2 regions of the Brevibacillus sp. FW301-21C12A genome follow, and region 2 is predicted to be linked to the other one. Evidence: predicted binding sites of a transcription regulator. Region 2 holds the regulator's gene; the other holds the start of a gene.
The links. Region 2 encodes LexA, which represses DNA repair genes until DNA is damaged. Its sites were predicted from a motif close to CGAACATATGTTCG; they were not measured.
Positions count from the first base shown of each region.

Region 1: ruvC (crossover junction endodeoxyribonuclease RuvC) is a predicted target of LexA. The motif match lies at 5,743-5,756, and genes of this name have one in related genera.

Region 1 covers NZ_JBYTBG010000009.1:51,597-67,742, reverse strand. The annotation lists gene AC3WQH_RS08370 (LysM peptidoglycan-binding domain-containing protein) at 1-258, shown strand, start outside; gene AC3WQH_RS08365 (phosphotransferase) at 270-1,298, shown strand; gene AC3WQH_RS08360 (bifunctional 2',3'-cyclic-nucleotide 2'-phosphodiesterase/3'-nucleotidase) at 1,385-3,373, opposite strand; gene AC3WQH_RS08355 (BofC C-terminal domain-containing protein) at 3,633-4,202, shown strand; gene AC3WQH_RS08350 (hypothetical protein) at 4,286-5,368, opposite strand; gene AC3WQH_RS08345 (hypothetical protein) at 5,501-5,692, shown strand; gene ruvC (crossover junction endodeoxyribonuclease RuvC) at 5,820-6,320, shown strand; gene ruvA (Holliday junction branch migration protein RuvA) at 6,317-6,934, shown strand; gene ruvB (Holliday junction branch migration DNA helicase RuvB) at 6,939-7,937, shown strand; gene AC3WQH_RS08325 (DUF2905 domain-containing protein) at 7,934-8,152, shown strand; gene AC3WQH_RS08320 (SpoIID/LytB domain-containing protein) at 8,337-10,280, shown strand; gene queA (tRNA preQ1(34) S-adenosylmethionine ribosyltransferase-isomerase QueA) at 10,323-11,351, shown strand; gene tgt (tRNA guanosine(34) transglycosylase Tgt) at 11,470-12,600, shown strand; gene yajC (preprotein translocase subunit YajC) at 12,616-12,936, shown strand; gene AC3WQH_RS08300 (TIGR04086 family membrane protein) at 13,001-13,402, opposite strand; gene corA (magnesium/cobalt transporter CorA) at 13,535-14,512, shown strand; gene AC3WQH_RS08290 (DUF421 domain-containing protein) at 14,581-15,294, shown strand; gene spoVB (stage V sporulation protein B) at 15,298-16,146, opposite strand, start outside.
Region 2 covers NZ_JBYTBG010000001.1:111,417-127,562, reverse strand. The annotation lists gene AC3WQH_RS00690 (multidrug effflux MFS transporter) at 1-46, opposite strand, end outside; gene AC3WQH_RS00685 (MarR family winged helix-turn-helix transcriptional regulator) at 98-568, opposite strand; gene infC (translation initiation factor IF-3) at 772-1,263, shown strand; gene AC3WQH_RS00675 (DUF4184 family protein) at 1,411-2,169, shown strand; gene AC3WQH_RS00670 (AAA family ATPase) at 2,343-3,302, shown strand; gene hflX (GTPase HflX) at 3,532-4,824, shown strand; gene AC3WQH_RS00660 (methionine gamma-lyase family protein) at 4,833-6,110, shown strand; gene AC3WQH_RS00655 (MerR family transcriptional regulator) at 6,432-6,842, shown strand; gene glnA (type I glutamate--ammonia ligase) at 6,877-8,211, shown strand; gene AC3WQH_RS00645 (hypothetical protein) at 8,490-8,828, opposite strand; gene AC3WQH_RS00640 (MerR family transcriptional regulator) at 9,031-9,426, shown strand; gene AC3WQH_RS00635 (arsenic resistance protein) at 9,445-10,434, shown strand; gene AC3WQH_RS00630 (hypothetical protein) at 10,692-10,883, opposite strand; gene AC3WQH_RS00625 (hypothetical protein) at 11,006-11,479, shown strand; gene AC3WQH_RS00620 (FusB/FusC family EF-G-binding protein) at 12,094-12,732, opposite strand; gene AC3WQH_RS00615 (CD3324 family protein) at 12,904-13,167, opposite strand; gene AC3WQH_RS00610 (DUF4269 domain-containing protein) at 13,510-14,076, opposite strand; gene AC3WQH_RS00605 (DUF456 domain-containing protein) at 14,204-14,689, shown strand; gene lexA (transcriptional repressor LexA) at 14,751-15,374, opposite strand; gene yneA (cell division suppressor protein YneA) at 15,963-16,146, shown strand, end outside.

The sequences.
Region 1 (16,146 bases), on a different contig from region 2:
CCATATCCACCGTCTCCGCCTAGACAGCCTCGCGCGAAGCTGCCTGTTTGCCCAGAACCAGTGGAGTCATCGTCATCATGTGAGTGTTCCTCGGCCAGCCCGGAGTACAGAAAGCGCAGACGCGTGAGAAGCAGCCGTGGCCCGCAGCCGTTTCACAACAACATGATGTTCCCGCCTACCCAGTGCGTCGCCTCCATGCCAGAGCAAGGCGCATGGCCAAACTGGGGAGACGGGCTCGATGAATCCTCTTCGTACTGAGAGGGACGGTTATGAACAAAGGACTCATACCAGCGATCGAAAAAGCTTTTCGTTGTGAGGTGCACGGGGTTAAGCCTAAGAGGAACGTCAATCTGCTCAAAACAGACCGGGGACACTGGATCATCAAAGGGTATAAGCAGTTGGAAAAAGCAGTATGGGTCACGGAGTTAGCCGATGCCTTGAGGCAAAAGGGCTTTGTTCACACGGTGCACTACGTCTCCGATGCGGAGGGCGCCAAAATTTTTCCTTACGAGGATCGTTATTACACGATTATGAAGCTGATCGACGGCGAGGAAGCCGACAACGCGTCGCTCTATGACGTGAAAAAGACAGCGGAGACGTTGGCGCGCTTCCATGTCGCGGCGCAAGGCTTTCCCGTCTCCCATTCGTATGCGTACGAAGGAAAGCCGAACTTGCTGGATAAATGGGAAAGCCGCCTGGAATACTTCGAGCGGCTCACCTGGATGATTGAGCAAAACGGCCCGCAAAACAAGCTGGAGCAAATCATCGCCCACTCGGCTGATGAAGTGCTGCGCGACGGCCAGCAGTTGCTGCAGTCTGCCTACAAGCTGCCGTTGACGCCGGAAATGTTCCTGGCCATGGAGAGAGGTACGCTCGCGCATCGGGACGTTGCCAGCCACAACTTTTTGCTCACCCAGCGGGGCAACTGCTATCTCATCGACCTGGATACGGTCGGCCACGACATTCAGCTCGTCGACCTCGTCCAGTTGATGTCGCGCATGCTGCTGATGCAGGACTATCGGATGGAATCGTTCGTGGAAGCGATGGAGGCATACAGCAACATTAACTATTTGAGCGACACGCAAATTTGGACCGTTCATCAACTGCTCCGTTACCCGGACAATTTTTTGCGCGAGGTGACAGGGCTGTACAGCAGGCGACCAGGCTACCATATGCGCGGCGTCCTGCAGCTTGTCATGCTAGAGGGAAAACTTGCCCAAAACCGGCAAAAGTTTTTGAATGACGGGGAGCGCATCTTCCAGCGTTCGCCGTGGGGAGAATATCATTTTGTCGGGTAAATTGCTCTTTTGTCCGCTCGGATTGGACGATACGAAAAAAACATCCCTCTTGCAAAAGAGGGATGTTTGTCTTGGAGACGCTAAGCTTACTTGGAAGCTGGCTTGGACAGGTCGATAGCGAACTTGGCAAAGCCGGATTCCAGTTGGCCGATGAATTTCAGGTTGGGCATTTTTTCGGCAAAAGGCTTCGCGTCTGGAGAAGAAGTGAAGGTTACGTTCACTTTTTCTTTGATTGGCGCAAACGTCCAGTTGTTGTCTGCTGCCGGGTTGATGTCTTTTTGGCTCAGGATGTAGTCGATCACTACTTGGCGGTTTTCATCCGGAGAATCGATGACGATGTTTTTGCCGTCCAGGCCAGGGAAGTTGCCGCCGCCGCCTGCGCGGTAGTTGTTGGTGACGACGATGAACTTGTCTTCCGGTTTGACTGGTTTGCCGTTGTAGGACAGGTTTTTGATGCGGTTCGCATCTTTGTTTTCCAGCTTGCCGTCAATCGCGTATTTGGATGGCTGTGTCACGTCGATTTGGTAGGTTACGCCATCAATTACGTCGTAGTTGTAAGTAGGGAACGCTTCGTTTATGAGCGGCTGCTCTTCTGTTTTCTTCACATCAATCTGGTTGAACTGGCCTGCGGAGCGCTCCAGCCATTCTTGCAGTTGGGAGCCGTTAATCAGAACAGCCTTCAATGTGTTTGGATAGATGTACAGGTCAGATACGTTTTTGATGGCGATCGTGCCTGCAGGGATGTTGGTGTAGTAGGATGCGCCGTTGCGGCCGCCTGCCTTGAATGGAGCTCCTGCGGACAGAACCGGAATGCCGTCGTATTCTGTGCCTTTAATGTTTTTCTCTACGAACCATTTTTGTGCATTCGTCACGATCTGGATGGATGGGTCATCCTGTACCAGCGCGAAGTAGCTGAAGATAGGGGAAGACGTTTTCCCTACAGCGGAGCGCACCCATTCCACGGTGTGGTCGTGGTCTTCTTTGACGGCATCGAGAACGGCCTGATCTGCATCTGCCAAGGAAGCTTTGTTTGTTTTGTCGTAGATCGGAATCGTTTTGGTAACCGACTCAGCCACTTTCCATTTGCCGTTTTCTTGCTTCAGCGTCAGGTCGATCACGCCGAGGTTGTTGCCCCAGTAGCCAGGCATGACAGCCGGTTTGCCGTTGATAGTGCCTTTTTCGCCGTCAACGCCAGGGATGTTTTCAAAGCCAGGTCCCGGGAAGACGAGGTGGGAGTGGCCGAACAGGATCGCGTCAATGCCTTCGACCTTGCTCAGTTGGTAGCTCGCGTTTTCCAGGTTCGCTGCCGGTTCAACCGGGCCGATGCCGGAGTGCGGAACCGCTACGATGATGTCGGCACCTTTTTGCTTCATCTCAGGGATGAACTTTTTGGCGCTTTCCACAATGTCTTTGGCGATCACTTTGCCTTCCAGGTTCGCTTTGTCCCACTGCATGATTTGCGGCGGAACGAAGCCGATGACACCGACTTTCAAGGTTACTTCTTTACCGCTCTCGTCCTTGAACTTGCGCTCGAGGATTTGATAAGGAGTGAACATGTTTTTGTCGTTGTTCGGGTTGTTATCCTTGTCGTCGATGTAGACGTTGGAGTTGATGTAAGGGAATTTCGCGCCCTTCAGGCTGCGATCCAGATGTTCCAGACCGAAGTTGAACTCGTGGTTCCCGATGTTGCCAAGGTCGTAGTTCAACAGGTTCATCGCTTTGTAAACCGGGTGAGTTTCTCCGTCTTGCAGCGGATCGATTTTCGCTACGTAGTCGCCCAGCGGGTTTCCTTGCAGCAGATCGCCGTTGTCGATGAGGATGCTGTTTTTCGCTTCGTCTCTCGCTTTTTTAATCAGCGTAGCGGTTTTGGCGAAGCCGAACTCGTCCGTGGCTTTGTCTTGGTAATAGTCGTAGTTTACGATGTTGGTATGGATATCGGTAGTTTCAAGCAGGCGGAGCTTCAGGGTGGAGCCAGTTTCGGCGCTCACAGGGGTAACAGGGAACGTGAGAGCGCTGACAACTAAAGAAGTGCTGAGGAGAAAAGCGGTCAGCATTTGTTTGTTTGTCTTTTTCATTTTTTGGTTGACCTCCAATAAGTTCACAATAAGTGCCAAGCAAAAATAGTTTATCACTACAATCTGTAGATTGGTAGATAATTGTAGGTTAAGATTATTAAATTTTGTCTATTGACAAAAAAGATATAATGATTGCTCAATTTGCCGTTTGCCCGCGATAAATTTCTCGCCAATTACGAATCCTTGAGAGATTCACGTATGTCCCCCTTCAAACATGGCAAAACTAGGAAAAAAGGTATAAGAAGGGGTTCATCAAATCATGCGAAAAAAATGGATGGTGTACGCATCGTGGGGCGCTGCGCTTCTCACCGGTGTCGTATTGGGCATCCTGCTGGCAGGCAGCGGAGGCAGAGAGAACGGACTGCTTCAACTGCTGCATACAGACATCGGCAAGACGGCAACGGTGGCAGGAAAGCCGTATGAACTGGTGTTGACCCGCAGCTACTTGTGCGGCGTCCGGGATGAAGAGCGTCAACCGATCGCCGCAGGCCATTTGCCGGAAGCGATGGGGGATTACAAAGGCTGGGAGATCGTGACAGCCGATCCGAGCAAAATGATTTTAATGAGAAGGGAACAGGACATTTCTCCCGCATGCAAGGAGAACGGCCATTTCGGCTTGTCGGCGGACGGAATGCTGACGCTGTTTCACGGGGTTCCCGCCGAGCAGGACGTCATCCAGACGTTTTACCGCATCAACACGGCAAAAATGGAAGCGAGCCTGCCAAAAGAAGAGCTGGAGAGCTTGAAGCGGGGCATCCGCATTCGCAATCTGGCAGAGTATAACAGCGTCCTGTCGACGTACGGGGAGTTTCAACTGGATGGCGACTAAAGCGAGCAGAGGAAAAAGTCGGCGATCCCGCAGGGGGAATGGTCGGTTTTTTTCGTGCTGCCGTACTGTTGTGCTGCATTTCGTTACAAGTCTACAGCGATAATCCGCCACTTGTCCCACGGCGTGGAGCGGCGCAGCAGAAACGTCCACTCTTCGTTCCGTTCATGGTTGTCATGCGTGAAGTAAGTCAGGTGGACGTGGACCTCCGAGAGCAACGGCCCCCGCTCGTCAGAAGGAATGACGATTTCGGTCTTGCGGACGGAGGCTACGTCAGACAGCCGGGCAGGCAGCGGGAAGCCGTCTGTCGTCATTTGCAGCACGTGGTTGTCCTGTTCGTGCAGGGCAGTGAGGAAATACCCCACCAGCTCCTCGGCAGTAGCGCCTGTGATCGTCGTCGCAAGCGAGCCGGACGCTTTTTCGATCATCAGGCTGTGGCTGGGATCGGGCTCCTTGCGCTTGTGGGTCGAGCTTCCGAAAAAGTGGATGCAAAAATGGCCGGGAAAGTCATTGCCCGCGATCGCCCCTGCACCGTGCGGCATGCCGTGCATGGAGGCGGCAAAATAAACGCCGTTGACCTTGACGAGAATCGCTCTGCGCTTCCATCTCCATTTGCCCTGGTAAATCTTTTTCATCGTCTGCGTATCTGTGCGCGTCAGCGGCTGCACATCGGCATGCCTGCTGCCCGCACGGCGCTGGACGTGGAACCGCTCGCCAGTCTCCAGGTCGATGACGGTGGCGTACTCCATGCGGCCGAAGGTGTGTTTGACCTGCTCCCACGGCGTCGCTTTGGCATAATGCACGCGTTCCACCTGCGCGACAAGCTCCTCGATTCGCTGGTGAACATCCGTCGGCAAAAGGTATTGCAGCGGCTTGTTGCTTTCAAACAAATTCCCGTCGTGGTCGTACACAAACTGGCGCTTTTTGACGGTCAAGGTGGCGCGAACCCAGTGGGGATTCACGAAAGCCGGAACCTTTTTTGCGGCAAACAGCCGTTTGACGAACGAATGCTGGGCGCGAACATTGAGCGTAGAGTGAAAAGGCGAAGTCGGCGATACAGAGACAGAAACGGTAATCGGTTCTTTGCCTTTCGCCTGGGCGGGCTGCTTTGCGCAGCAGACAGAGAAGAGAAGCGTGACGAGTAAGAAAGCGGCTAGTAAACGTCGCACCGAATCAGCACCTCCACCCTATATGGTTTCAAGACGAAACGGCGGAAATGAGCTGTAAATCTTGGCATCATAAGGCCGGAGGCGGGACGCCATACTGTACTCATACGGCGATCGAAGGAGGAATCTTTTCTTATGTCTACCATGCCCAGAGGTAGCTACAAGGACCAGTTCCACCAGCGTTTGTACGTTCAATTGAACCAAGGACACAACAAGCTCAATTACCAGCAGATCAACCGGATCCAGGAGCAGATGCAGAGCGGCGTAGATGAATACGCGCACATGCAGCATGATGTGTCGGACTCACTTGGAATGAACAAACACTAAAAGCGACGCCGTATGACCCGTTCCTTTTGGCAGGAGCGGGTTTTTGCATGGAAATACACGTTCGCTTTTCGAGCGCTTTGTGATACAGTAGAGAGTAGAAACTTTGCACACGGAGAGAGAGTGGACCATGCGCATTTTAGGAATCGACCCTGGCATTGCGATCGTTGGGTTTGGGGTTCTGGATAAACAGGGTAGCCAATTGCGTCCCGTCCAGTATGGCAGCATTCAGACAGAGGCAGGCTTGCCCGTTCCGCTTCGCTTGAAGCAGATTTTTGAAGCGATGCAAAGCCTGCTGGAAACGTATCGACCGGATCAAATGTCAGTAGAAAAACTGTTTTTCAATAAAAACGTGACGACGGCCTTCACGGTGGGGCAAGCGCGCGGCGTCATCCTGCTGGCGGCGGAGCTGGCCGGAGTGCCTGTGTATGAATACACGCCGATGCAAGTAAAGCAGGCGGTGACCGGCTACGGCGGGGCAGAGAAAAAGCAAATACAGGAAATGACCAAGCTGTTGCTGCGGCTGAAAGAAGTGCCGAAGCCTGACGACGTGGCGGATGCATTGGGCATTGCGATTACGCACGCACAGTTTCGGGCGTTCATCTCCATCTCGGAAGGAGTTCAAAAATGATTGATTTTGTGGAAGGGACACTCTGTTACCTCGATTCAGAATACATAGTGGTAGAAGCCGGAGGGATCGGGTATCGCCTGTTTTGTCCCAATCCGTACCAGTTTGTGCGCTACGAAGGCAGCAAAACCAAGCTGTACACGCACCATCACGTCCGCGAAGACGCGATATTGCTCTACGGTTTTGCCACCCGTGACGAGCGCGACCTGTTTCGCAAGCTGCTCGACGTGAACGGTATCGGGCCAAAGGGCGGCCTGGCGATTCTCGCGGCGGCGACTCCCGAGCAGTTGGTCATGGCGGTGCAACAGGAAAATGTGACCTACTTGACGAAGTTTCCTGGAATCGGCAAAAAGACCGCGCAACGAATCATTCTCGATCTCAAGGACAAACTGGTCGGATACACGCCATCGGCGATCCTGACCGTCGCGGCAGGCGATCTGACAGCAGGCGAGCAGGCGGTTTCCGCGTTGAACGAGGCGCTCGACGCCTTGACGGCGCTCGGCTACTCGGACGGCGAGCTGCAAAAAATCAGAAATGCGCTGTCGGAGAAATCAAAAGAGGGCGATAGTGTGGAAAAGCTCATCAAACAAGGGCTTGCCCTGCTCATGAGGGGGTAGGATTTTGGATCAGCGAATCATCACGACGCATATGAACTGGGAAGAAGATGCGGCGGAGTTGAGCCTCCGTCCTCGTTATTTGAATGAGTATATCGGACAGCAGCACGTCAAGGAAAACTTGAAAATTTTTATTGAAGCGGCGAAAATGCGCAAGGAATCGCTGGACCACGTCCTGCTGTACGGACCGCCGGGACTGGGCAAGACGACGCTGTCGCAAATTATCGCCAACGAACTTGGGGTGAACATCCGCACGACGTCCGGACCGGCGATCGAGCGGCCAGGCGATCTGGCGGCGATTTTGACCAACCTGCAGGAAGGCGACGTGCTGTTTATCGACGAGATTCACAGGCTGAACCGGAGCGTCGAGGAAGTGCTCTATCCGGCCATGGAAGACTTTGCGCTCGACATCATCATCGGCAAAGGGCCGAGCGCGCGCAGTGTGCGCCTCGATTTGCCGCCGTTTACGCTTGTGGGCGCGACGACGCGGGCAGGGATGCTCTCTGCGCCGCTGCGCGACCGCTTCGGGGTGGTGAACCGCCTGGAGTTTTACACCGTTCCCGAGCTGACCTTTATCGTCTCTCGGGCAGCGGATATTCTTCAGGTGATTATTCGCGAAGGCGGCGCGGAAGAAATCGCGCGTCGCTCGCGGGGAACTCCGCGCGTGGCGAACCGTCTGTTAAAGCGTGTGCGCGACTTCGCCCAGGTAAAAGGCGAGGGCGTCATCACGACGGAGATTGCCAAAGAAGCGCTGGAGCGGCTGCAGGTAGACGCCTGCGGACTGGACCATATCGACCACAAGCTGCTTCTCGCCATCATCGACCGCTTTGACGGCGGTCCGGTCGGGCTCGATACGATTGCCGCCACGATTGGCGAAGAGGCGCAAACCGTTGAAGACGTGTGCGAGCCGTATTTGATGCAGATCGGCTTCATGCAGCGGACGCCGCGGGGCCGCGTGCTGACCCCGAGCGCGTACCAGCACTTTGGGCGGGAGATGAAATCGTGAATCCAATAGCCAAGCTTCTCATTATCGGCGGAGCCGTGCTGATCGTCATCGGCTTGCTGTGGCAGGTGGGCGGCCGCTTTTTGCCGCTGGGACGCCTGCCTGGGGATATTGTGGTGGAAAAGGAAAACGTCAAATTTTACTTTCCGGTCGTGACGTGCATCGTCATCAGCATCGTGCTGTCTCTTGGGATGTATTTGTTTCGGCTTTTCAAATGAGGGCATTTGCCTTGCACACATAGCCTGTTTGTACGCCATCGGAGCTGTTTCGTCCGGTGGCTTTTTGTTTGCGTCGCCTGGTCCCATTTTGCGGGCGAGGGCAGGAAAATCGCCTGTGATTGTCGAAAAAGATGGGAGTACATGCCAATTTTCGACGAGATGAGATCAGGAGAAAGGAAGGACGTTGGACGACATGAAGAAGTGGATGGGGAAAGTCCTTTCGGTGAGCCTGATGACAGTTGCTCTAATGGGAGGACCAGCGCCGGCCGAGGCGGCTTCTGAACATATCCGGGTGGCGCTCTTTGTGGATACGGGCAAAGGCTACAGGGGAGTTGTTCCTTCCGTTACGCTGACTGCTGAAAAAGGAATGGAAGTGACGTTAGCAGGCCCGGAAGGCAAGATCGAGTTGCCAGAATTAAAAGGGGAAGCTGCCCGTTACCGGGTGGATGAATATCATCTGATCGTGGCGCAGACGCCAGACTGGAACCAAGCGCAGCAAATCGCTCAGCTTTTGAGCCAGCGCAAATATGAAGGCTCGATTCAGGTGGCGAAACGAGGCGGACAAACCGTTTACCAGGTTGTCAGCGGTACATACGACACGTATCAGGCAGCGGCCAATCAAGTGGCGGCCGTGGCCCAGGCGACGGGGCAAAAGCCGGTTGTCCAAGGCCCGCTCCGGCTGGAAGCGGGGCAGTTCAAAAGCTTGAGCGAAGCCCAGAAATGGCAGGAGTCGTTTGAGCAAAAAGGCATCCCGGCGTACCCTGTGCTGTTGTCAAACGGCGAAAAAGTCAAATACGCGGTCTGGATCGGCGACGAGGTCAGCCAGGAAGCGCTTGCGGCATTGGCGCGCAAAGCGAGCAGCGCTTTTCCGAACTTTTCCTACAAGGCGCCTGACAGCCAGTCGTATGTCGTACTGAAGCAAGATGTTTACGGCTCTCCGGATGAGCCGATCTGGAAGTACGTATTCTCGCCGCAAGCCAAGCTGACGGTCGAGGCGAAAAAGGCGGAGCCGGAAGCGTTGATCGGCGTCGTGGAACGCGAGCAGCGGACGTACCGCGGCGAGATGGAGCTGTCGGAATACAACGGTCACCTGACGGTTGTAAATGAACTGCCGCTGGAGGAGTATCTGTACGGGGTTGTCGGCTCGGAAATGGCTCCGGGCTGGCCGCTGGAAGCGTTGAAAACGCAGGCGGTCCTGTCGAGAACGAGAGCTTTGTGGCAAGGAAACAAGTACGGGATTGCCAACGTGTCGGATACGGTGACGGAGCAGGCGTATTACGGCTATGGAAAAGAGTCGGAGGACGTCCGCGAGGCGGTGGATGAGACGGCAGGGGAAGTCATCTACTACCAGGGCAAGCTCGTCGAGTCCCTGTTCTACTCGAACGCAGGCGGAATGACCGCCGATGGCACAGAAGTGTGGGGAAATCCCGTTCCGTATTTGCAGCCCGTCGAGAGCGACGATACGTATCCGCTGGAAGCGGCGAGCCTGTGGTATCGGGTAAAGCTCGCGGACGGGACGATCGGATATGTGCGCAGCGACCTGGTGCGGCTGACAGGCACAGAGGCCAATGGCGCCAGAATAGCCGTCATCACAACGGAAAACACGAACTTGCGCACGGGTCCGAGCACGACGACGCATCGGGTTTTGTCTACCTTGCCAAGCGGCGCTGAGGTGACGATTCTTTCCGAAGAGGCTGAGGAAAATGCTTATGCGTGGACGCGTGGCCCGTTTACTTCCGCTGAACTGACGGCCTTGCTCAATGCGAACCAGGACAAAAACAAGGCACCGCGCATTCAGGGGAACGTCACCAGTCTGAAAGTGACGAAGCGAGGACCGTCCGGGCGCGTGATCGCGATGGAGGCGAACGGGGTTCCGATTGCCGTTCCTTCCCCGGATGCCTTCCGCTCGCTTTTCCAGCAAGGGGGAAGCCCGCTTCGCAGCACGAAGTTTGATGTCGAAGTGATCCAGGGCGGCAAGCAGGGAGGACCGCAGTTCCTGTTCCGCGGCTACGGCTTTGGACACGGCCTCGGGGTGTCGCAATACGGCGCTCGCGCAATGGCCGAGAAAGGGTATGACTACCTGCAGATTTTGCAACACTATTACCAGGATGTGACAATTGACAAGTAAGGCTTTTGCCACATGAACTGTCATTAAAGGAGTTAACGATTCGTGGACGTGCAACAATTTGATTTTGAACTGCCGGAGCATCTGATTGCCCAGCATCCATTGAAAGACCGGACAGCTTCGCGGCTGCTCGTTTTGAACAAACAGACTGGCGCCATTTCCCATCAGCGCTTTACCGACTTGATCGACCATTTGCAGCCGGGGGACGTGCTCGTCATGAACGACAGCCGCGTGTTGCCCGCAAGGCTGATCGGCGAAAAGGCCGAGACGGGAGCGAAGATCGAGGTGCTTTTGCTCAAATCGCTCGGGGACGATCGCTGGGAGACGCTGGTAAAGCCAGGCAAGCGGATGAAGCCGGGAACGGAAGTGGTCTTTGGCAACGGGCTTTTGCGCTGCGTATGCGAAGAAGCGACAGAGACAGGCGGGCGGATCGTACGCTTTTTGTACGAGGGCATTTTTTACGAGATTCTCGACCAGTTAGGTTCGATGCCGCTGCCTCCTTACATTCATGAGCAGCTTGAAGACAGCGAACGGTACCAGACGGTGTATGCGCGCGAGCGAGGCTCAGCGGCGGCGCCGACAGCCGGGCTGCACTTCACCAAGCCTTACCTGGAGCAAATCGCTGCAAAAGGCGTACAGCTCGCGTACGTGACGCTGCACGTCGGACTCGGCACGTTCAGGCCGGTCTCTGCCGACTCGGTCGAGGAGCACGTCATGCACGCCGAGTATTACGAGATTCCGGAAGAAACCGCTGAGCTGGTGAACAAGGCGAAGGCGGAGGGGAGAAGAGTCATTGCGGTCGGAACGACCTCGTGCCGGACGCTGGAGACGGTCGGACGTGCGAACGGCGGCAAGCTGGCGGCGACGTCGGGCTGGACGGACATCTTCATTTACCCGGGATACACGTTCTCGATTCTCGACGGGCTTTTGACGAATTTTCATCTGCCCAAGTCGACGCTCGTGATGCTGGTCAGCGCGCTGGCTGGCAAGGAGCATGTCATGAATGCGTACAAAGCGGCCGTCCAGGAGGAATATCGCTTCTTCAGTTTTGGGGACGCGATGCTGATCGTTTAAAAAAGGTACACATCCCACCCGTATAAGTGTATACTTATAAGTCGGGTGGGTTTACTTCACTCTCAAGTTTTCTTATAATAGGAAAGACTTACATACATAGCTTGAGGAGTGCGACAATTTGGCTGTACGCTACGAATTAATCAAAACATGCAAGCAAACAGGCGCTCGTCTCGGAAAGCTGCACACTCCCCATGGGACGATTGACACTCCTGTCTTCATGCCAGTCGGCACGCAGGCAACGGTCAAGACGATGAGTCCCGAGGAGCTGAAAGCGATCGGAGCGGGCATTATCCTCAGTAATACCTACCATCTGTTTTTGCGTCCGGGGCATGAAATCGTCCGCGAAGCAGGCGGGCTGCACGGCTTCATGAACTGGGACCGCGCCATTCTGACGGACTCCGGCGGATTTCAGGTGTTCAGCCTGAGCAACCTCCGCAAGATCACAGAGGAAGGGGTTTCCTTCCGCTCTCATCTGAACGGGGAAAAGCTGTTTATCGGCCCGGAGGAGGCCACCCAGATTCAAAACGCGCTCGGCGCCGATATTTTCATGGCGTTTGACGAGTGCGCGCCCTATCCTGCGGAGTACGACTACGTGAAAAAGTCGATGGAGCGCACGACCCGATGGGCGGAGCGCTGCCTGAAGGCGCACTCACGGCCGAACGAGCAGGCTCTGTTCGGGATCGTACAGGGCGGAATGTTCAACGACCTGCGCGAGCAAAGCGCCAAAGACCTCATCTCCATGGATTTTCCGGGATATGCGATTGGCGGGCTGAGTGTGGGCGAACCGTTTTCCTTGATGTACGAAGTGCTGGAGCATACCGTTCCGCTGCTTCCGGCAGGCAAGCCTCGCTACCTGATGGGAGTAGGCTCGCCAGACGCTCTGATCGACGGCGCAATCCGCGGCATTGACATGTTTGACTGCGTCTTGCCGACGAGGATCGCTCGCAATGGGACATGCATGACAAGCCAGGGACGACTGGTCATCCGCAATGCCAAATACGCACGCGACTTTACTCCGCTCGACCCGAATTGCGACTGCTACACGTGCAAGAATTACACCCGCGCTTACATCCGCCATCTCATCAAGGCGGAGGAGACCTTTGGCATCCGTTTGACCACCTACCACAATCTGCATTTCCTCGTGAAGCTGATGGAGCAGGTGCGCCAGGCGATTGCTGAAGACCGCTTGCAAGATTTCCGGGACCAGTTTTTCGCTCAGTATGGATTGAGTGAAGATAGATCTTTTTAATCGAGGGGGATTTTCATGGAGGGCTTGACTCAGTTTTTACCGATTATCATCATGTTTGCGATTTTCTACTTCTTGCTGATTCGTCCGCAACAGAAGAAAGCCAAACAGCGCAACGCCATGCTTGCAGCTCTGAAAAAGGGCGACAAAATCGTCACCATCGGCGGCATGCACGGTACGATTCAGGAATTGAACGACGACTCGGTGACGCTGCGCATCGCGCACAACGTCAACGTTACGTTTGATCGCGGCGCGATCAACAGCGTTGTTTCTACAAGCAACGAGCCAGCGAAAAGCGAGCCGGCAAAAGCGGAAGCGGAAAAAGAAGAGTCCAAATAAAGCAAAACAAAAGCAGGTGGGAGTTCCCGCCTGCTTTTGTTTTGCTTTTTGCCTGCCAAGCTTTTTACCGTCTCGGCTTGAAGCCTTTGGGCTTGTTGCTGGAGTTGGCCGAATTGACTCCGAGAATCCCTCCCAGCGCGGCAATGCCGAACGCGCCGAGCAAAAAGAGGAGCGTTCCCCACTGCATCGGGGCATCGAAGCCAAGAAAGCCGATCAAAAGAATCAGAAGAAAATAGGAGAACCCGGTCAAGCCTCCGTAGTACCAGCCTTTGCCGCCGCAGCGCTTTCCGGTGACGAAACCGCCGACGAGCAAGGCAATCGCGTTGATGATGTACGTAAAATAAGGCAGAGAGCCTTCGCGCATGCTGGTAAAGCTAAGAAGCAAGGTAGCGAGCAATGCCCCAAACAAGACAAGTCCTGTCGTGTACAAAAGTCCTGTCAGCACAGAGGTGGACGCACTCCGCACGGTATTTACCCCCTCACTGGTCACTGTTTGTACCATCTATATGAAAGGCCTGGCCGCTGTATTCATCTTCGCGTTGAACATTGGGAGGAATTTTCGTATGATGGATGGGGAACGAGACGGGGGTGAGGAAGAATGATTAAAACGTACTTTTACAACCATTCAGAGCAGAAAATGTTTCACGATGTTGATTTGTCCACAAAAGATCAATGGCTGAAATCTCCCGAGGACTTGCTCTGGATCGACCTGTATGATGTGGGGAACAACGAGTTGCCCTATATTGCCAAAATCTTCGACTTTCACCCGCTGGCCATCGAGGACTGCCTGCACGTCAGTCCGCGGGCCAAGGTAGACAAGTACGACGATTATTATTTCTTCGTTTTTCACGCCCTGCGTTACAATGAAGAAAGCGACGACGAGATTACCACGGTAGAACTGAACGTTTTTCTCGGCCCCAACTACATCGTTACGATTCACAAATCGCCGATGAACACGATAGGCCGGATCGCTGCCATGTGTCACCGCAACAATTCCTATCTGAACCGGGGTCCTGATTACTTGCTCTATGCGATCGTAGACGGGATTACCGATGAGTATTTCCCGATTATCGACCGGATCAGCGTGCGGATTGACGAACTGGAGGACGAGATTTACGAGCATCAGATGGAGGAAATTACGGAAGAGTTCCTGGCGCTGAAGCGGACGATTATTTTGATTAGGCGTGTCATCATGCCGCAAAAACGAATCTTCGCCAACGTGAATGGCCGCTTCTCTTTCGACATTTCCGAGGAAAACGTTCCGTTCTACAGCGACTTGACCGACCACCTGGAGCGCATCTCGGACTCAACCGAGACGTTCCGCGACCTGGTGAACGGTGCACTCGACACGTACTACACGATCATCAGCGCGAAGACGACGGAAACGATGCGTGTTCTCACAATTATTTCCACGATCATCCTGCCGCTTACATTCATTACCGGCTTGTTCGGGATGAACACGTTCGGCTGGCTGGGCGAACAGGCAGAGCCTTACATGCTGATCGTCGCACTCGTCATCATGCTGGCGATGACCTTTTTCATGCTGCACATCTTCCGCAAACGAAAGTGGTTGTAATTGGAGCTAATAGTTGCAAGCCCCCTGCCGAACACTACTAGCAAATGTTCGTTAGGGGGCAGCGGGAAGTGGAAGATATTTCAACAATCATATTGCGCACCCTTTTCTCGTATTTTTTCCTCCTGATCTTGCTCCGCGTCATGGGCAAGCGAGAACTGGGAAAGTTGTCCGTTTTTGATGTCGTGATCTCTATCATGCTGGCGGAAATGGCGGCACTGGCTATCGAAGACGTGGAAAAGCCCGGACTTCGGTTTTATTTGCCGATGCTGCTGATTGCTCTGATGGAAGTCGGAATGGCGTACCTTTCACTCAAAAGCAAAAAGTTTCGCGATGTTGTCGACGGCTCCGCCGATATGATTATCGAAAACGGGGAAATTCGCGAGCAAGCGATGCGCCGAAATCGGCTGAATATGGATGACCTGCTGGTTCACCTGCGGCAAAAAAACGTCAAAAACATCGCAGACGTCGAGTTTGCGCTGATAGAGCCGACAGGGCAGATGAGCATCTTTTTGAAGCAGGAAAAAGAACATCTTACGCGTGAAGATGTGGGACTGCCTGACGAAAAGCCGGTAAGTCCTGTTTCTTATAAAGGTCTGCCGATTCCGTTGATTCTCGACGGCAAGGTCAGGCAGGAGGCTTTGCAAAAAATCGGGCAAAATCAGTTGTGGCTGAAGCGGGAAATCCGCAAGTACGGGATCAAGGACATTCGCGAAGTGTCCTTTTGCAGCATTGACGAGCGTGGCATCATCTACCTCGACAAAAAAGACAAGCCGCTACACTAGGTGTTAGCGGCGGGGGAAGAACACGGCGAGCTGCTCGCCGATCCACGGAATGAGGCGGACGTCCTGCTTGCCCAGGACGCGCATCGCCACGAGCAGCACTACGTACAGCAAGGTGCTGATGCAGGTGCTGGCGAGAAGCAGCTTGCCTGTCGAGGAATGCAGGAACCAGTGATCCGCCATGTACGAGCCGAGGTAACCCATGGCCAGCATGGCGATCCCTATTTTTCCGAACTCCCATACGTCGATGACAAAGCCGATTTTTTTGATGAGACTGGCAAAATGAAGCAGCGTCCCCAACGTGATGCCGATGTTGGTGGCGATTACCGCGCCGTGGATGCCGAAAGCGGGCTGGGCGGTAAACATGAACATAGCCCCTGTCTTGATGATGGCGCTAAGCAGCGTATTGCGAAAGACGACCTGGGCGTAGTCGAGACCTTGCAAGGCAGCAGCCAGCGGCGCCTGGAAAAACAGAAAGACGGAAAAGGGAGCAAGCTCCTTCAACAGCACGCCGACCTCACGATATTCGCTGCCGTAGAGCAGCACGCACAACGGCTCGGCAAAAATAGTTAGCAGGACGGTACAAGGTGCTCCGATTACGAGTGTGATGCGCATCGCTTGGTAGATGCGCCGATGCACGAGAGGAGCATTTTTTTGATAGGCAGCCTCGGCGACGGCAGGAACGAGCGAAACGGACAAGGAATAGGTTAAAAAAGTGGGAAAAAGCAGCAGCGGGACCGCCATCCCGGCAAATTGCCCGTACAGCCCGGTTGCGGCTGCCGTCGTGTAGCCTGCGATGACGAGTGCGAGCGGAACGAGCATCGGCTCCAGGACGTAGGCGATGGAACCGATGAT
Region 2 (16,146 bases):
TGCCGGCAAGTGACGAGGAATCCAGTTCTTTGGCTACATGGTTCAAAGCAATGTTCAAACCTTTCTCTTGTGGAATGGGGAGAGCGACAACACCTGGCTACTCGTTTGGTTCAGCAGATGGCTCCGTATTTTCCAGGTAAAAGGTTTGCAGGTTGTTGTGCATTCTTTCCAACATGCCTTGCAAGACGATTTTTTCTTCGTCTGTAAAGCACTCGAAGCATTTCAGTTCGAGAATGCGCAGCGCTTCCTTGACGGCTTTTGTCGCCAGCCGCCCTTTGTCGGTGAGGAAAACCCGGGAGATGCGCTGGTCGCGCTCGTCGGCGCGCCGTTCAACCAGCCCGCATTTTTCCATGCGATTAATCATGACCGTAAGCGTTGCGGGTTTTACCTGGATACGTCGGGCCAGCTCCTTTTGCATCAAGCCGTCTGTTTTGGCGAGACGCATCAGGAGAATCGGCTGCCCTGGGTAGACGTCGTAGTTTTGAATGAGATATTCAACGTTTTTCTTATGAAGCTTCATCACATGGCCCATCGCATGTGTCAAAGCAGTAGAATAATCAAATTCCACCAAAGTACCCCCGTTTTGTTAGCTGGCTAACTAAAAATTAATGTAAATGACTCTCAATCCACAGTCAATACTGATCTATTATACAAAAACGGAGCACGTTCGTCATGAGGGAGTAAAAGAATGTTGTCTCCGAAGGAAGGAGAGAAAGTAGCGGTTGTAGAAACTAACCATTCCGAAACAGGAAAGGACAAGGTGACAACGCGATGATTTTGAATGAAAAAATAAAAGCGGCGGAAGTCAGCCTGACTGGCGTGAACGGAGAGGACCTCGGGATCGTCGACACGAAAGTCGCGCTGCAAATGGCGAAGGAGCAGGGCGTCGACCTCGTTTGCCTTTCGCTCGCCGCAAGCCCGCCGCCGTGCCAGTTGGTTGGCCGCACGAACTATAAAGAGCAGCTCAACCGCGAAAAGGCCAAGCAGCGCAAAGAGGAAAAAGGCAGAAAAGTAAAGGAGCTTCGCTTGAGCGCCTATATCGAAGAGCACGACTACGATACGAAAAAACGGCAAGCGGAAAAAATTCTCGCGGCAGGGGACGCGGTGCAATTGACCGTGCGCCTGGAGAAAAAAGAAAGCCAGGAAGCGAAAAAATTGATCGAGCAACTCGTAAAAGAGCTTGCGCATTGCGGCGTGCAGGAAAAAGGCATTCAAGTAAGCGGCAAGCAAGTGGTCGCTGTCCTGCTTCCGAAGGAGCAATAGCTGTACGGGAAGGCCCGGCTCGTAGTGACAGATGGTATTGTCGCTTCGGCCGGGCTTTTTTTCGCAAGTGTAGCCATTGGCTTGCTTGCCGCGTCTTTTTCTAATAGAAAAGACAAGCAACCACCAAACAGAAAAGCGAGTGATTTCATGCCGTTTACCTTTTCGCACCCGGCGATCGTCCTGCCGCTGCGCAGACTGGGCTGGGTATCCTTTCCGGCTCTCGTCTTTGGCAGCATGGCGCCGGATTTTGAATATTTTTTGCGCATGCAGCCGTACAGCGTCTACAGCCACACGCTGCTTGGCCTGTTTTGCGTTGATCTTCCGCTCGTGATCGTCCTGTATGTTTTGTACCGCTACATCGTCGAAAAAGGACTGCTCGCCGTCTTGCCGCTGTGGGCGGCAAAAGGCTTGGCGAGCGGGCGGCCGCAGACACGAAGCCGCAGGCGGACGTGGGTATCGCTGGTAGTGTTCGCTTACTCCGCGCTGCTCGGAAGCTACAGCCATATCGCCTGGGATGCTTTTACCCACGACGGAGGCAGCGTGGTCGAACGGTTCGCTTTTTTGCAACAGCGCATCCCGCTCCTTTTTCTCGACGTGCCTGTCTACAAGCTGCTACAGCACGGCAGCACGCTGCTGGGCGGGCTTGCCATCGCGTTTGTGCTCTGGCGCACCGGACGCAAGAACGATCACGTCGAGATCAAACAGGCCACGCTGTACGGAAAAGGGCTGTTCTGGCTAGGAGTGGCTGTAATCGGACTGGGCGTCGTCGTTTGGCATGCCTTTTTCGTGAAAGGGGTGTCTCCCCTGATTCATCCGTTGCAGCAGGTCGTTCCTTTTCTGTCCGGAAGCCTGCTCGGGATTTGTCTGCTTGCTCCGCTGGCGAATCGGCCAGGTTTGAAAAAATAGGGCAGGTTTGCCTAGCTTCTGAGTATATTAATGTATGGCTGAAAAAGCATGTATTCGCACTGGCCCAAACTGGATGACACTTTTGAACATAAAGCATGGCTGCGCATCTGTAAGGACTGACAGGCAGGGACGAACGAACGTTTAGAGTGATGCACAAAGGCAGGTGACCGAACATGAGACATTCGGAAAGCAGTCTCTCCATTGATCCCAGCTCTGCTTCCACCTCTTCCAACTCAAACAGGATTCAAGTCGTTTTCAAACGCAACGATTTATCCATCAAGAAGCCCGAAACGCTGCCCGAATACGTAAATGCATCCGCACCCAGCGAATTGGCCTCCTTGTTTGATGAGCTTGAAAATTTGATCGGTCTGCAAGAAGCGAAGAAGACCATGTATGAGATTTACGCGCTGATAAAAATCAACAAGGAACGGGAAAAGCATCACCTGAAAATTGAAAAGCAAGTGTTTCATATGGTGTTCAAAGGCAACCCGGGCACGGGCAAGACGACGGTTGCCCGTTTGTTCGGCAAAATGTTCCGCGAAATGGGCATCTTGAGCAAAGGCCATCTGATCGAAGTGGAGCGGGCCGATCTGGTCGGTGAATTTATCGGCCATACGGCGCAAAAAACGCGGGAACTGGTCAAAAAGGCACTCGGCGGCATTTTGTTTATCGACGAGGCGTATTCGTTGGCCAGAGGGGGCGAAAAAGACTTCGGCAAGGAGGCGGTTGACTGCCTGACGAAAGCGCTGGAAGACTCGAACAAAGATTTCATTTGTATTATTGCCGGGTACAACGACGAAATGGAGCAGTTTCTGGATCTGAACCCCGGCTTGCCTTCCCGTTTTCCGGTTCACATCAACTTTTCCGATTATAGTGTGGAAGAACTTTTGGACATCGCCACTCTGATGACCCGCGAAAAGGATTTTGAGCTGACGAGAGAAGCGAAAGAAAAAATCCGCCGTCTGCTGACCGGAATCGTGAATGACCCGTTCCAGCAAAATTTCAGCAACGCCCGGTTCGTGCGCAATTGCATCGAGAAAGCGATCCGGGTGCAGGCGGTCCGGCTGATGAAAGCAAACGAGCTGACGCGGGAAGAGCTGCAGCGGCTAAGAGCCGAGGACTTTCAAGTGTGACTTCTCTACGATCCATCCGATCCCTCCGCTGCGGGGGATTTTTTTACAGATAAGAATTCTAGAAGCTTCTTATCCAGTATAAGGGCAACTAAAGCTGCACCAAAGGCTTGGCGCAGCCAAGTTTTCTAACCCTGCGCTTTGTTCTGTAGCGAATAGGGGCGGGGTGCATCGCGACCGTAACGAAATGGGCAAAATGTGGTATGATAGGGAGAAGAAAGGGCGTGAATCGGTGAACGAACTTATCAAAACAAAAGAAACTGCGATCTTGGTCGGGTGCTACCTGGATGGCCGTGATGAGGAACGGACACGTCTCTCCATGGAAGAACTGCACGAGCTGGCTGAAACGGCTGGCGTCGAAGTGCTCGATGTCGTGACGCAAAACAGAGATCGAATCGACTCTGCCTGGTATTTGGGGACGGGCAAGATTGATGAAATTGCCGAAAAGGCGCATGAGCTGGATGTGGACGTCATCATTTTCAACGATGAGCTGTCCCCGAGTCAGACGCGCAATCTGGACAAAATTTTTGATTGCAAGGTCATTGACCGGACCCAGCTCATTCTCGATATTTTCGCGGGGCGAGCGCAGTCGCGCGAAGGGAAGATTCAGGTCGAGCTGGCCCAGTACAACTATTTGCTGCCGCGTCTTGCGGGCCAGGGCAAGCAGCTTTCCCGGCTCGGGGGCGGAATCGGGACGCGCGGTCCGGGTGAATCCAAGCTGGAAAGCGATCGCCGCCACATTCGCAAGCGGATCAGCGAGCTGAAGCAGCAGTTGGACGACACGGTCCGGACGAGACAGCTCCATCGGGAACGCCGCAAGAAAAACAACGTGTTCCAGATTGCGCTGGTCGGCTATACGAACGCGGGCAAGTCGACGCTCCTCAACCAGTTGACACAGGCCAACACGTTGCAGGAAGATAAGCTGTTTGCCACGCTGGACCCGACGACCCGCCAGCTCGTGCTGCCGAGCGGCCTGGAAGTGCTGCTGACGGATACAGTCGGCTTCATTCAAGATTTGCCGACGAGCCTTGTCGCCGCTTTTCGCTCCACACTGGAGGGCGTGAAGGAAGCCGACCTGATTTTGCATGTCGTCGACAGCCACCACCCGGATTTGCGCGTGCACATGGAAGTCGTGGACAAAATTTTGCGCGAGCTGAAAGCAGAAGAAATCCCGCAGCTCGTCGTATTCAACAAGGCGGACTTGCTGACCGAAGGCGCCTACCTGCCGCATGCAGACGAATCCATTCTCGTCTCTGCCATTCGCGAAGAAGATCAGCAACGGCTTTTGGCGAGGATCGAACAATTTGTGCTTTCCTCTTATAATGAAATGAAGTTGCGCGTCCCGGTCGAGCGCGGGGACATTTTGTCGCTCTTGCACCGCGAAGGCGTGGAGATGGAGCAGCAATTTAGCGAAGAGGAAGAATCGTACCTGGTCACCGTGCGCGTGAACCGGGACAATCCGATCTACGGCAAGATCGCTCCTTTTCTCCTGGACAAACCAGAGACTGTTGAAGAGAGTTGGTAAGATAGCAGATGTTTCAATACTTTTCCCACGGAGAAAAGCTTCGTCCGCTCGTACTGGAAGTAGAAGCGACGATCTCCGAAAGACATCGTCAAATTTCCGCGCTCGTGGACACCAATCAGTTGAAGGTGTTGCGGTCTTTTCAAAAGCATGAAGTAAACGAGTTTCACTTTTCACCGTCAACCGGCTACGGCTACGACGATTCCGGGCGGGCTACGCTGGAATCAATCTACGCAGACGTTTTTGGCGGAGAGGCGGCACTGGTTCGGCCGCACATTATATCCGGCACGCACGCGATTGCCATTTCCTTGTTCGGCATGTTGCGTCCTGGCGACGACTTGCTCTACATCACGGGCAAACCGTACGACACCTTGGAGGAGGTCGTGGGGGTGCGCGGTGAAGGGCAAGGCTCGCTGAAAGACTACGGCATCGGGTACAGCTTCGTGCCGCTGACGCCTGAGGGCGAGATTGATTTTCTCGCGGTAGCGCAAGCGATCACGCCGAATACAAAAGTAATCGGCATCCAGCGTTCGCGCGGCTACGCGGATCGTCCGTCCTTCACGATCGCCAAAATCCGGGAAATGATTCGCGCTGTCAAAGAAATGAAGCCGGATGTGATCGTCTTTGTCGACAACTGCTACGGCGAATTTACGGAAGAGCAGGAGCCGCTGCACGTGGGCGCGGACATCATGGCCGGCTCCCTGATTAAAAACCCGGGCGGCGGGCTGGTCAAAACGGGCGGCTACATCGTCGGCCGGGAGGACCTCGTCAAGCTCGCTTCGTACCGGATGGCAGCGCCAGGCATCGGTGCGGAGGGCGGAGCTTCGCTGTACTCGCTGCTGGAAATGTACCAAGGCTTTTTCCTGGCGCCGCACGTCGTCGGCGAAGCGCTCAAAGGCGCGGTGTTTTCATCGGCTCTCTTGGAGCGCCTCGGCTTTCAGACAAACCCGCTCTGGCACGAGCCGCGGACAGACTTGATTCAGTCTGTCGCCTTTGGCAGTGCCGAGCGACTGATTGCCTTTTGCCAAGGGATTCAAAAGGCAGCCCCGGTCGACTCACACGTGACGCCGTATCCGAGCGAAATGCCCGGCTACGCAGACCCGGTCATCATGGCTGCGGGGACGTTCATTCAAGGGGCGAGCATCGAGTTTTCCGCAGATGGCCCGATTCGTCCCCCGTACCTCGGCTTCGTGCAGGGCGGTTTGACGTATTCGCACGTCAAAGTGGGGATTTTAACGGCATTGAACGGCATGCTGGAAAAAGGCTTGCTCGACCTGCCTGAAAAGTAAACCGGGTACAAGCGACGGCGCGGTCATAGACGAGACGGCATTCTCTACGCAGGGGATGCCGTTTTTTTGCGGCTGACACGCCGGAGAGCGGGTAGCTCCCCGCAGGAAGCGCCGACTGGCGGAAAAAGCAAGCGGCTCAATGTCCTCATGAGGCGGTTTTAAGCGAAAGCGCCGGGGTTCGAGTGTCTGGCAGCGCGGGACAAACGTGGATTTTTACCAATGCGGGTCACTTTCTGCGTGATATTTTCTAACATCCGTTGACAGTGTTTATGCTTTTGCATAAAATAAGGCATAAGGATAACGATAGAGGAGGGACAAGTCATGAGTGATGACCTTCGCCGGAATATGGCCCTCTTTCCCATTGGGATCGTCATGAAGCTGACCGATCTCACTGCGAGACAGATTCGCTACTACGAGCAAAATGACCTGATTCAACCGGCTCGCACGGAAGGGAAGCAGCGGCTTTTCTCCTTCAATGATGTAGACCGACTGTTGGAGATCAAGGAACTGATCGAAAAAGGACTCAACATTGCCGGCATCAAGCAAGTGCTGAAGCTGCAAGAACCGGTCACCGAGCCGACGGAGATTACGCAAACGTCCGAAGGCAAGCGCAAGGACATGTCTGACAAGGAACTGCACCAGTTGCTCAGACAACAGATCATGTATCGCAATGCTGCCCGCCCAGGCGAGGACGCATTGATTCGTGGAGAGCTATCCCGCTTCTTCCACTGATATAAAGTTGTGAGAGAGACAGGAGGAGAGAAATGTGAGCAAGTACACAAGAGAAGACATTATGCGATTGGCCCAGGAAGAGGACGTGAGATACATCCGTCTGCAGTTTACTGACCTGCTGGGGATTATCAAAAACGTGGAGATTCCTCTGTCCCAACTGCCAAAAGCGTTGGACAACAAAATGATGTTTGACGGTTCTTCCATCGAAGGGTTTGTTCGTATCGAGGAATCGGATATGTATCTGGTACCGGACCTGGACACCTGGGTTGTATTCCCGTGGGGCAACGAGCATGGGAAAGTTGCACGTCTGATCTGTGATATCTATATGCCGGATGGCTCTCCGTTCGAGGGTGACCCTCGCTATATTTTGAAGCGCGCGTTGAAAGAAGCAGAAGAAATGGGCTTCTCTGCGTTCAACGTGGGACCAGAACCTGAATTCTTCCTGTTCAAGCTCAACGAAAAAGGCGATCCTACGCTCGATCTGAACGACCAAGGCGGCTACTTCGACTTCGCTCCGCTCGACACCGGCGAAAACTGCCGTCGCGACATCGTATTGACCCTGGAAAAAATGGGCTTTGAAATCGAAGCTTCCCACCACGAAGTAGCGCCAGGCCAACACGAAATCGACTTCAAATACGCGAACGCGCTGCAAGCAGCAGACCAGATTTTGACTTTCAAGCTGGTTGTAAAAACGATCGCGCAAAAACACGGCCTGCATGCAACCTTCATGCCAAAACCGCTCTACGGTGTGGCAGGCTCCGGTATGCACGCGAACCAATCCCTGTTCCGCGGCAACGAAAATGCGTTCTACGACGAGACAGACGAAATGGGCCTGAGCCAAACAGCGAAGCATTACCTCGCAGGTATTTTGCAGCACGCTCGCGGCTTCACAGCGATCACCAATCCGCTCGTGAACTCGTACAAACGTCTGGTACCTGGCTATGAAGCACCTTGCTACGTGGCATGGTCGGCGAAAAACCGCTCTCCATTGATCCGTATCCCAGCCTCCCGCGGCATGGGAACCCGTATCGAAGTGCGCAGCCCAGACCCGGCAACAAACCCGTACCTCGCTTTGGCTGTCATGCTGAAAGCCGGCCTGGACGGCATCAAAAACAAAGTGACTGTACCACCAGCGATCGACCGCAACATCTACGTGATGACCGAAGAAGAGCGCGAAGCAAACGGCATCGTCAACCTGCCAGCTACGCTCAAGGAAGCGATCGAGTGCCTGAAAGCCGATCCAGTAATCTGCGAAGCCCTGGGCGAGCACGCGCTGGTACACTTCATCGAAGCAAAAGAAATCGAGTGGGATATGTTCCGCACACGCGTCCACGACTGGGAGCGCGAGCAGTACATGAGCACTTACTAAAATGGAAAAATCCCCTTGCGCCTGCTGGTGCGAGGGGTTTTTGCTTTTGTGGGCAGCTTTCGAAATTCACGTCGATGTATTGCTTTTGCCCACAATTCGCCCACAAATTTTCTAGTTGTAGATTGTTAATATGTGTTTTTCAAATTTGTCCATCCTATCTGTTTTAATTTTTTGGAAATGTGGACGAACATATCCGGCAGGTTGGGATATCACACCAGCACCTGCAAACGGACCAGGCGAGACTGGGAAAGTATGCTCCACTAATCGTGGAGCTTTTTTTATTTGCATGTTATTCGTTTCATTTCCGCCTCCATTTCATTGCGTAAGAATGCTTTCGCTTCTTCGTTTCCGGTAAGCTCCAGCAAAATCGGGTTCTCTTCGCTGCTTGCAATGACCGTAAACGTTAAAAACGGGCAGCATTTTCGCTCCAGCCGCACCCATTCCTGCACAAGCCGTAACGTATCTTGATCCCCCGGAAATTGATACTGAACCCCTTTTTCAAGCTCCGCAATGCTAATCCTTCTCGAATCAAGCTCTTCCCAAATGCTTTTGTACTCCACTCGCTCCGCTTCCGTAAAGACTGTGTGGCAACAAGCGATAGGCATTTTTGGGCTCATTTTGTCTTCCCCTTTCACGTTTCAGCAAGAATGCCTGATTTTCTACAAGCTGAACGCCCAGAGCTACCGCACCACTGACTGGAAAAGCACAAGCACAGAGCGTATGCAACTAGCAACTGATTTCATTTACAGCACCTTCCGCAAAGAGATATAATCGAATCGTAAAACTTAAAGTTAACTTTAAGTCAAGGGGGGAGTTGTTATGTCTGGACTTAGCATTGGGCAACTTGCGGCAAGGGCAGGGGTAAACGCATCGACGCTGCGTTACTATGAATCCGTTGGCTTGCTTCCTGCTCCGGAACGTCAAAATGGGCAACGCCGGTACGATGAACAACTACTCGAACGTATCAGTTTTATCAAGATCGCGCAGCAAACAGGCTTTAGCATCCAGGAAATCGCGATTTTGCTAGAAGGTTTTGAAACCAGTGGACCACTGTCTGAGCGCTGGGAACAAATGGCGAAGCAGAAACGCTCCCAACTTGAGGAAAGAAAAAAACAGCTTGATTGGATGATACAAATATTAGACAGCGGGCTAAGCTGCAAATGCCTTACGTGGTTGGAATGCCTGAAAAAAATAGAAACTACGGGTTCGCGATAGGAAAGGGCTGGGCGAGAAATGATTTCAAGAGAACAATTAGAAAAGAATCAAGTGTGGCTTTATGCGTTCCTGCTCGTGATTGCTGCTGGATTCGGGTTGTTATGGCCAGAATCAGGCGAGAGCCTTGATCGTACGATTTCGTTCGTGCTTGCCATCTTGATGTATGGAATGTTTGCCCAAATCCCTTTTTTTCGTTTAAAAGAGGCACTCTCGAATCGAAAGTTTATGTATGCGCTCCTTCTCGTCAACTACATAGCCGTACCAGTCCTTGTCTGGGGGTTAACGCGGTTTCTTCCGGCCGATCCAGCAATCTTGTTAGGGGTATTTCTTGTTTTGCTTACCCCCTGCATTGACTATGTGATTGTCTTCACCCATCTTGGGCGTGGGAACGAGAAACTCGTGTTGGTTTCAACCCCGATCCTTTTTGTCACCCAAATGCTTTTTTTGCCCGTTTATCTATGGCTTTTTATGGGCGAGAAAGCAGCAGAAATCGTGAGTGTCGGGCCATTTCTCGAAGCGTTTTTCGGGCTTATTGTCGTCCCGCTGATTCTTGCTCTACTTACGCAATGGTGGTCAACAAGACAACCACGGGGAGAACGGTTTCTTGATGCGACAGCATGGCTGCCTGTGCCTTTTATGGCGCTAACGCTTTTTGTTGTCGTTGCCTCGCAAATTGCCAAACTGTATAGCTCTTTTGATTCGATCATCCAAGTGATTCCTGTCTATGCAGCATATATGGCGATTACACCGATTATTGCGCGGATTGTTTCCCATCTATTCCGTTTGGATACCGGAGCAGGGCGAGCTTTGATTTTTAGTGCAGGCACGCGTAACTCTCTGGTCGTTCTTCCGTTTGCACTGGCGCTGCCGGAACCGCTAAACGGAGTGGCGTCGGCAGTGATCGTGACGCAAACCATTGTAGAGCTGATTGGGGAGCTAGTATATATTCGGCTGGTTCCAAAGGTGCTTTTGCGAGGGGCGGAGGGAATTGCGGAGAAACAAAAGTGATTCGTTTACATAAATGAGTTAGTAGAACATTTTTTATTGGGGTTTTAACGAGGCTGATCCGCTCCTGCAACCAAGAGTGGGAGCGGATCAGAAGGAACTGGCGATTTCCTGCTTTCCGGACTAGCTAAAAAGAGAGAAAGCAGAAGCTACCATGAAAACAGCACTCAAGCTGCTTATAATGAAAATAGTCCCTCTTGTTCTTTTTTTGACCAGAACGGATTGAGCCAGGAGGGAATCCGAGCATTGTTGGCGAGGAACTATTTCTGGCGCTTTTTCACGAACAGCACAGCGCTGGCAGCGACGACGCCTGCGAGGTAAATAATTGCGTACGATATGGCGCGCAAATAAGACAACTCTGAAGGAGTTCCGTTATAAATGGCGGTAGTAGCCGAGACGAGGATGATGCCGATGACGTAAACGGCCAGCCCGATCAAAATGCTTTTTCCCATGTCAATCTCTCCTTTGTGGCCTAGCTAGTGAGAGCATAACATGAATAAGGATTATTTTCTATTTTTTGTAAAGGGTACAAAATCAAAAAGATAACATTGTTTCTTATAGGAAAGGAACCTTTATGAACCCGCAACTAAAACAACTCCTGCTCCACTTCGACGACGCAGCCGAATGGTATGCCCCGAAAGACTTCGATTACCGAAAAGAAATGCAGCAAGTAAAAATGGTAAAAGCCCGCTTGGAAGCTGAAACAGACAACCGTTTCGAACTGGACGACTGCGTACAGGACGCCTCGTTTTTCGCAGAGATGTACATCCTGGAAAAAAGCCAACACGATGCGAAAGCGAGCGGGGGAAGCTATGCGATGTGCTACGAGCTGGCGATCCGCTTTTCGGCCTTTGGACGGTTCGTGACGATCCTTGGTGCTTTTGACGAGACGGGAAAGCAACCAGACATGAACCGCATCATCGCCACGCTGCAGGAGAACGGCTACCGCTACATCCCCGCAGACGAGCTGAACACCTTGTACGATGGGAAAAATCAAGCGATGATCGGCGAATACACCTGGTGGAACCGATTTTTCGACTACTTGTAACAGCCGCATCCTTCTTTTGCCCGCCGCTTTGGACGAACCATTTTTGTCTAGCGGGGCTTAACCTATCCGATCCACGTACATTCAGTTCGCCCGGCATGCCGAAACAATCGTTATCTCGCTTCCGACCGGCCTATCTGGCTGTACCATGCTCAAGCCAATGGAAGCTGAGAGGGCAGTTCCCCCGCCTAAACAGCGAGTGGCGGAACAGTTTGGATGTACTCGCCACGCTGGCAAAATAAGAGAAACGCTAGCAACTCCCGTGAAAAAGATTAACCTCACCTAACTTTGGTCAGGAGACAGCAAATAGAGAAGCAAAGTATAGTAAAGGTACCCGAAAGGAAAATCCTCCCTTTCCGTTGATGGACGCCATTGTCGATGAAAATCGCCCTCCTGATGGCGTGGCCTTTGTGGAAGCTCCATTTCTCCGCGCAGTTTTCGCAAAGATAGCGGGCTTCATCAAAGATTCGGTCAAAAGAACGAATGCATCCTCTCGCCCGTTTGCCGTCAACTGCCCCTTGAGTTGCTTGAGGGGTATTTTTTATGAAAACGGCTCCTTGTTCGCTAAGCTTGAACAAGGAGCCGCCACTGTTTTTCGCGCATGATCGTGTTTCTGCTCATTTGACCATCGTAGCCAGAAAATCATGCAGTTTTTCCAGCGAACGAATATTTTGATTGCAAGTGACGCTGTCTTGACACAAGTAGTTTCCTTTTTTCAAATACGTGCCGTTGCCCGCCCCCCGCGCTTCCAGGACGAACATGCCGATGTCGGTAATTTTGTTGCAGATCGCACAAATCCCTTTTTTGGGCAGGGGAGTAAAAACGCCGTGAATGCCGATCAGCTTGTCAGGGTAGTAGGCGATCATGTACTTTTTGTCTGCCCCGCTGTCGAACCAGCTTACATACGACGTCTCGGCATACGGGATTTCCGCTGTCGCAGGCGGCTTGAGCTTCTTGACCTTCGGGAACATTTTTTTGATCGCTTGCTCGGTCAAAGCGGGAAAAGGGATGATATACGGCGAGAGCCGCAGCAAAAACTGTTTGGCTTCGTTCTTTTCCTTGATGGCTGCGAGTGGCGCAAGCAGTTGTTTTTGTTCCTCTGTCATGCCGGGGAAGAGCTGGAACACGGATTCCTGGGCGATTTCTTTGCGGGCCCGGATGACGTTAGGGTCTGTGCTGCTTGTGTATGCGTTCAACAAGGTTTGCACCTGTGCTTTGATGAAGTGATAGTGGTGGGGTGAAATAAATGGTTGCATCTTTCTGGTTCCTCCTTGCAGCGTACTCCGTCAGGCGTGAGGAGTTGTGATGGTGTTTGTACCTTCTACTGTAAAAGGAGCGGAGTGCGCTGCAAAGGGAAAGAACGATTGTAAAAAGAACTCGGCATAGGAAAAGCACTGACCGTCTCGTGGACGCGCCAGTGCTTTTGTCTATTTGGCATACACAATCTTTTTGATCGTTTCCGTCGAGAGAAAGTACTGCTCGGCCAGCTCCTGGATGGAGGCGCCTTCGCGAAAAGCGTTGCGGATCGCGCTGTTGCGTTCATCCAACTGTTTTCTGCCGCCGGTCCGGGTCCCCCATTTGTGATGGGCCGTCTTCGGTTTCGGAATGTAGATGATTTCTCCCTGCACGTACTTTTGGATTTCTGCGATCAAGGTTTCTGGCAGCATGCTGGCTGCATTCACATATTTCATTTCCGCTCGCTCCTTATTTTTAAAGTGAAAAATAAGGGGCAAAGCCAGGAAATAAGAAATGAGATACGTTAGAGAAGGCGATGAATTGTCTAAACGACTGTCCACCTCATGCAAAGTATCGCCTTATTCCCAGGCTTTGCATGAGACGCTGCAGTATCTGGCAAACCAATTCCATTCACCAACCACACACCCCCTCGTTCGCGTTTTCTCCCTGCGCGCCGCCAAGTGCCCGCGCAGTAGTTCCCATTATAAATCATCTGTCCGCCATTTGCACCGCGGCTCTGGCGATTTTTTCGCCACGCGCGCGCCGTCCGCCTATGCGACAAAGGAGCGGGGGACTCTTTACCTGGTCACAAGAGTGCGGAGCTGTTCTTCCGTCCACTTTTCCACATCCAGCAGCGCCTGGTATGGATCGTCTCCCGGAATGTTAAAATAGGAGGCAAAAGCAGGTTCGGTTTTCAGGCCGTCTTGCTTGAGCTGGCGGATGGCGCGGAGGGCGTCAGCGCCACCGAGCAGCAGCAAACGGTGCTCGACGACCATGTGCCGATACGCATTTTGCTGTTCGACCGGGCGCGGTTGGGCAAACAGCTCAAACCAGAAGCCGCAGGCAAAAAACGTAATCAGGCAGGTGGGCACGCCTTGCACGAGCAGACGAGCTTCCTTGTAGCCTTCATACGCCGCATACGAAGCGCGGACGACGTCGGCAAACTGCTCGAGGTGGTGGCACTCGCAAATAATGTCCAGATCGCTGTCCGCAATGTCGATGTCCAGAGGGATCGTACCTGCGAGCACGGGATCGAACGCTTGCAGCCGCTGCATGACCGCGGATTGGGCGATGGCCTGGCCCGCAGCTTTTTGTTTCGGTGTCCCGTTGTGCAAATAAGAGAGGTCGCGCCAGTTTCGCGTCATAGTAACCCTCCGCTTTCGTTAAAATAGGCAGGTACTCCTCGCAGACGGCCTCACGGATTCGCAAAAGAAGAGTGCAACTTCAATCGGCTTTTTCTCGTATTACCTATGTGAGAGGAGTGCATAGAGAATGGATATTGTTCTTTGGATTATCGTGTTGGTGCTTTTCGCGCTAAGTATCGCCGGTATATTTTTGCCAGTACTACCCGATACGATTTTACTGTGGGCAGGCTTTTTGCTCTACCACTTTTTCATAGCCGATCCGGGAGCGGGGTTGCCAGCGTCTTTCTGGTGGGGGATGGTGGTGCTCAGTATTTTGCTGTACGGTGCGGATTTGTTGACCAACATGTTTTTCGTGAAAAAGTACGGCGGCTCCAAATGGTCTTCGGTGGCTGCGGCCGTAGGGATTGTTCTCGGAATCTTCGTGTTCCCGCCGTTCGGGATGCTGATTATGCCGTTCGTGCTCGTGGTGCTGGTGGAGTTGCTCGTGCAAAAGCAGCCGATAGAGAAAGCGGTAAAGGCAGGCTTTGGCTCGCTGATCGGCTTTTTGGGAAGCGCAGTTGTCAAAGTCGTGTTGCAGGTGAGCATGATCGTCTGGTTTTTCCTTGCCAGATAAATATAATGATAGAGACGAAAAAGGACAGCGGAGGCTGTCCTTTTTTCATGCGCTGGAACGATTAGTGGATGAGGCGATAGACGCCAATGACTTTTCCGAGAATGGTGACGTTGTCCAAAATGATCGGTTCCATCGTCGCGTTTTCCGGCTGGAGGCGGAAGTGGTTCTTCTCTTTGAAAAAGCGCTTGACGGTCGCTTCGTCTTCTTCTGTCATGGCGACGACGATATCGCCGTTGTTGGCGACGTGCTGCTGGCGCACGATTACGTAGTCGCCGTCCAGGATACCGGCGTCGATCATGCTGTTCCCGGAAATCCGCAGCATGTACACCTTGTCTGAAGTCACGATATTTTCTGGAAGCGGGAAGTACTCTTCGACGTCCTCAATCGCGGTAATCGGCTGCCCGGCGGTTACTTTCCCGATGACGGGAACGCGAACGACAGAGTCCTCGAAGTTGTCCTGGAAGCGGTCTTCCTCAGACAGCAGTTCGATGGCGCGAGGCTTGGTAGGGTCGCGGCGGATCAGCCCTTTCTTTTCCAAGCGCGCCAGATGACCGTGCACAGTAGAGCTGGAGGCAAGTCCGACAGCTTCGCCGATTTCGCGGACGGATGGAGGATAGCCTTTGTCCCGGACTTCCTTGCGAATAAATTCGATTATGGCTTGTTGTCTGCTGGATAATTTTGACATAGAGAGACACCCCTGATTTCTCGAACATGTTTTCCTATATTATACCATGGGAGCTTGCGTTCGACAAACATAAGTTCGATTTTGATGCGAACAGGAATTTTTGACAGGGTAAATGCATTTGATTCGACAGCATCGGCCAAATCTCGAAAAAAGCGCGGGCGGGCGGCCGGAGCCGTAAGTTGCAGCCGTTCCATTGTAATAGAGCCGGGCTAACTCCAAGTCGGCAAACAGTTCCATCGTCGCGGAGCCGGGCTTACGTCGAGCCACAAGCCGCTCCACTGTCGCAGAGTCGAGCTCACGTCAAACCGCCAGCCGCTCCAGTACCGAAGAGCCGAGCTTACGCCAAGCCACAAACCGCACCAACGCGGCACACTTGGACTTCTGTTCAGGCAGCAAGCAACCAGCTAGAAACGAGCTAAATCCACCCCAATAGAGTCGCCCGGCAGCGTCATCCGAAGCAAAAACGGCTGCGCACAGCAGCTCCGCGCGAATTTGCGAGACGGCGGTTTTTGTATTGACATGAACATATGTTCTCATTTATGATAGGGATACGAACTTATAGAACGTATGTTTGCAGGGGGTCATATTATGAATGCCATGTCTATCCATAACCGTTTCGAGAAAAAGCAGCCTCGCCGCGTCCGTTTGGGCATCACGAGAGGACAAGCTATTTTGTTTTTGCTGACGTTCTCTCTCTTTTTTTACTTGCTTACCGAACTGGTGTTTGCCTCTTCTGCGCATAAAGAGCCGTTAAAAGGAAAAGAAGTGACCG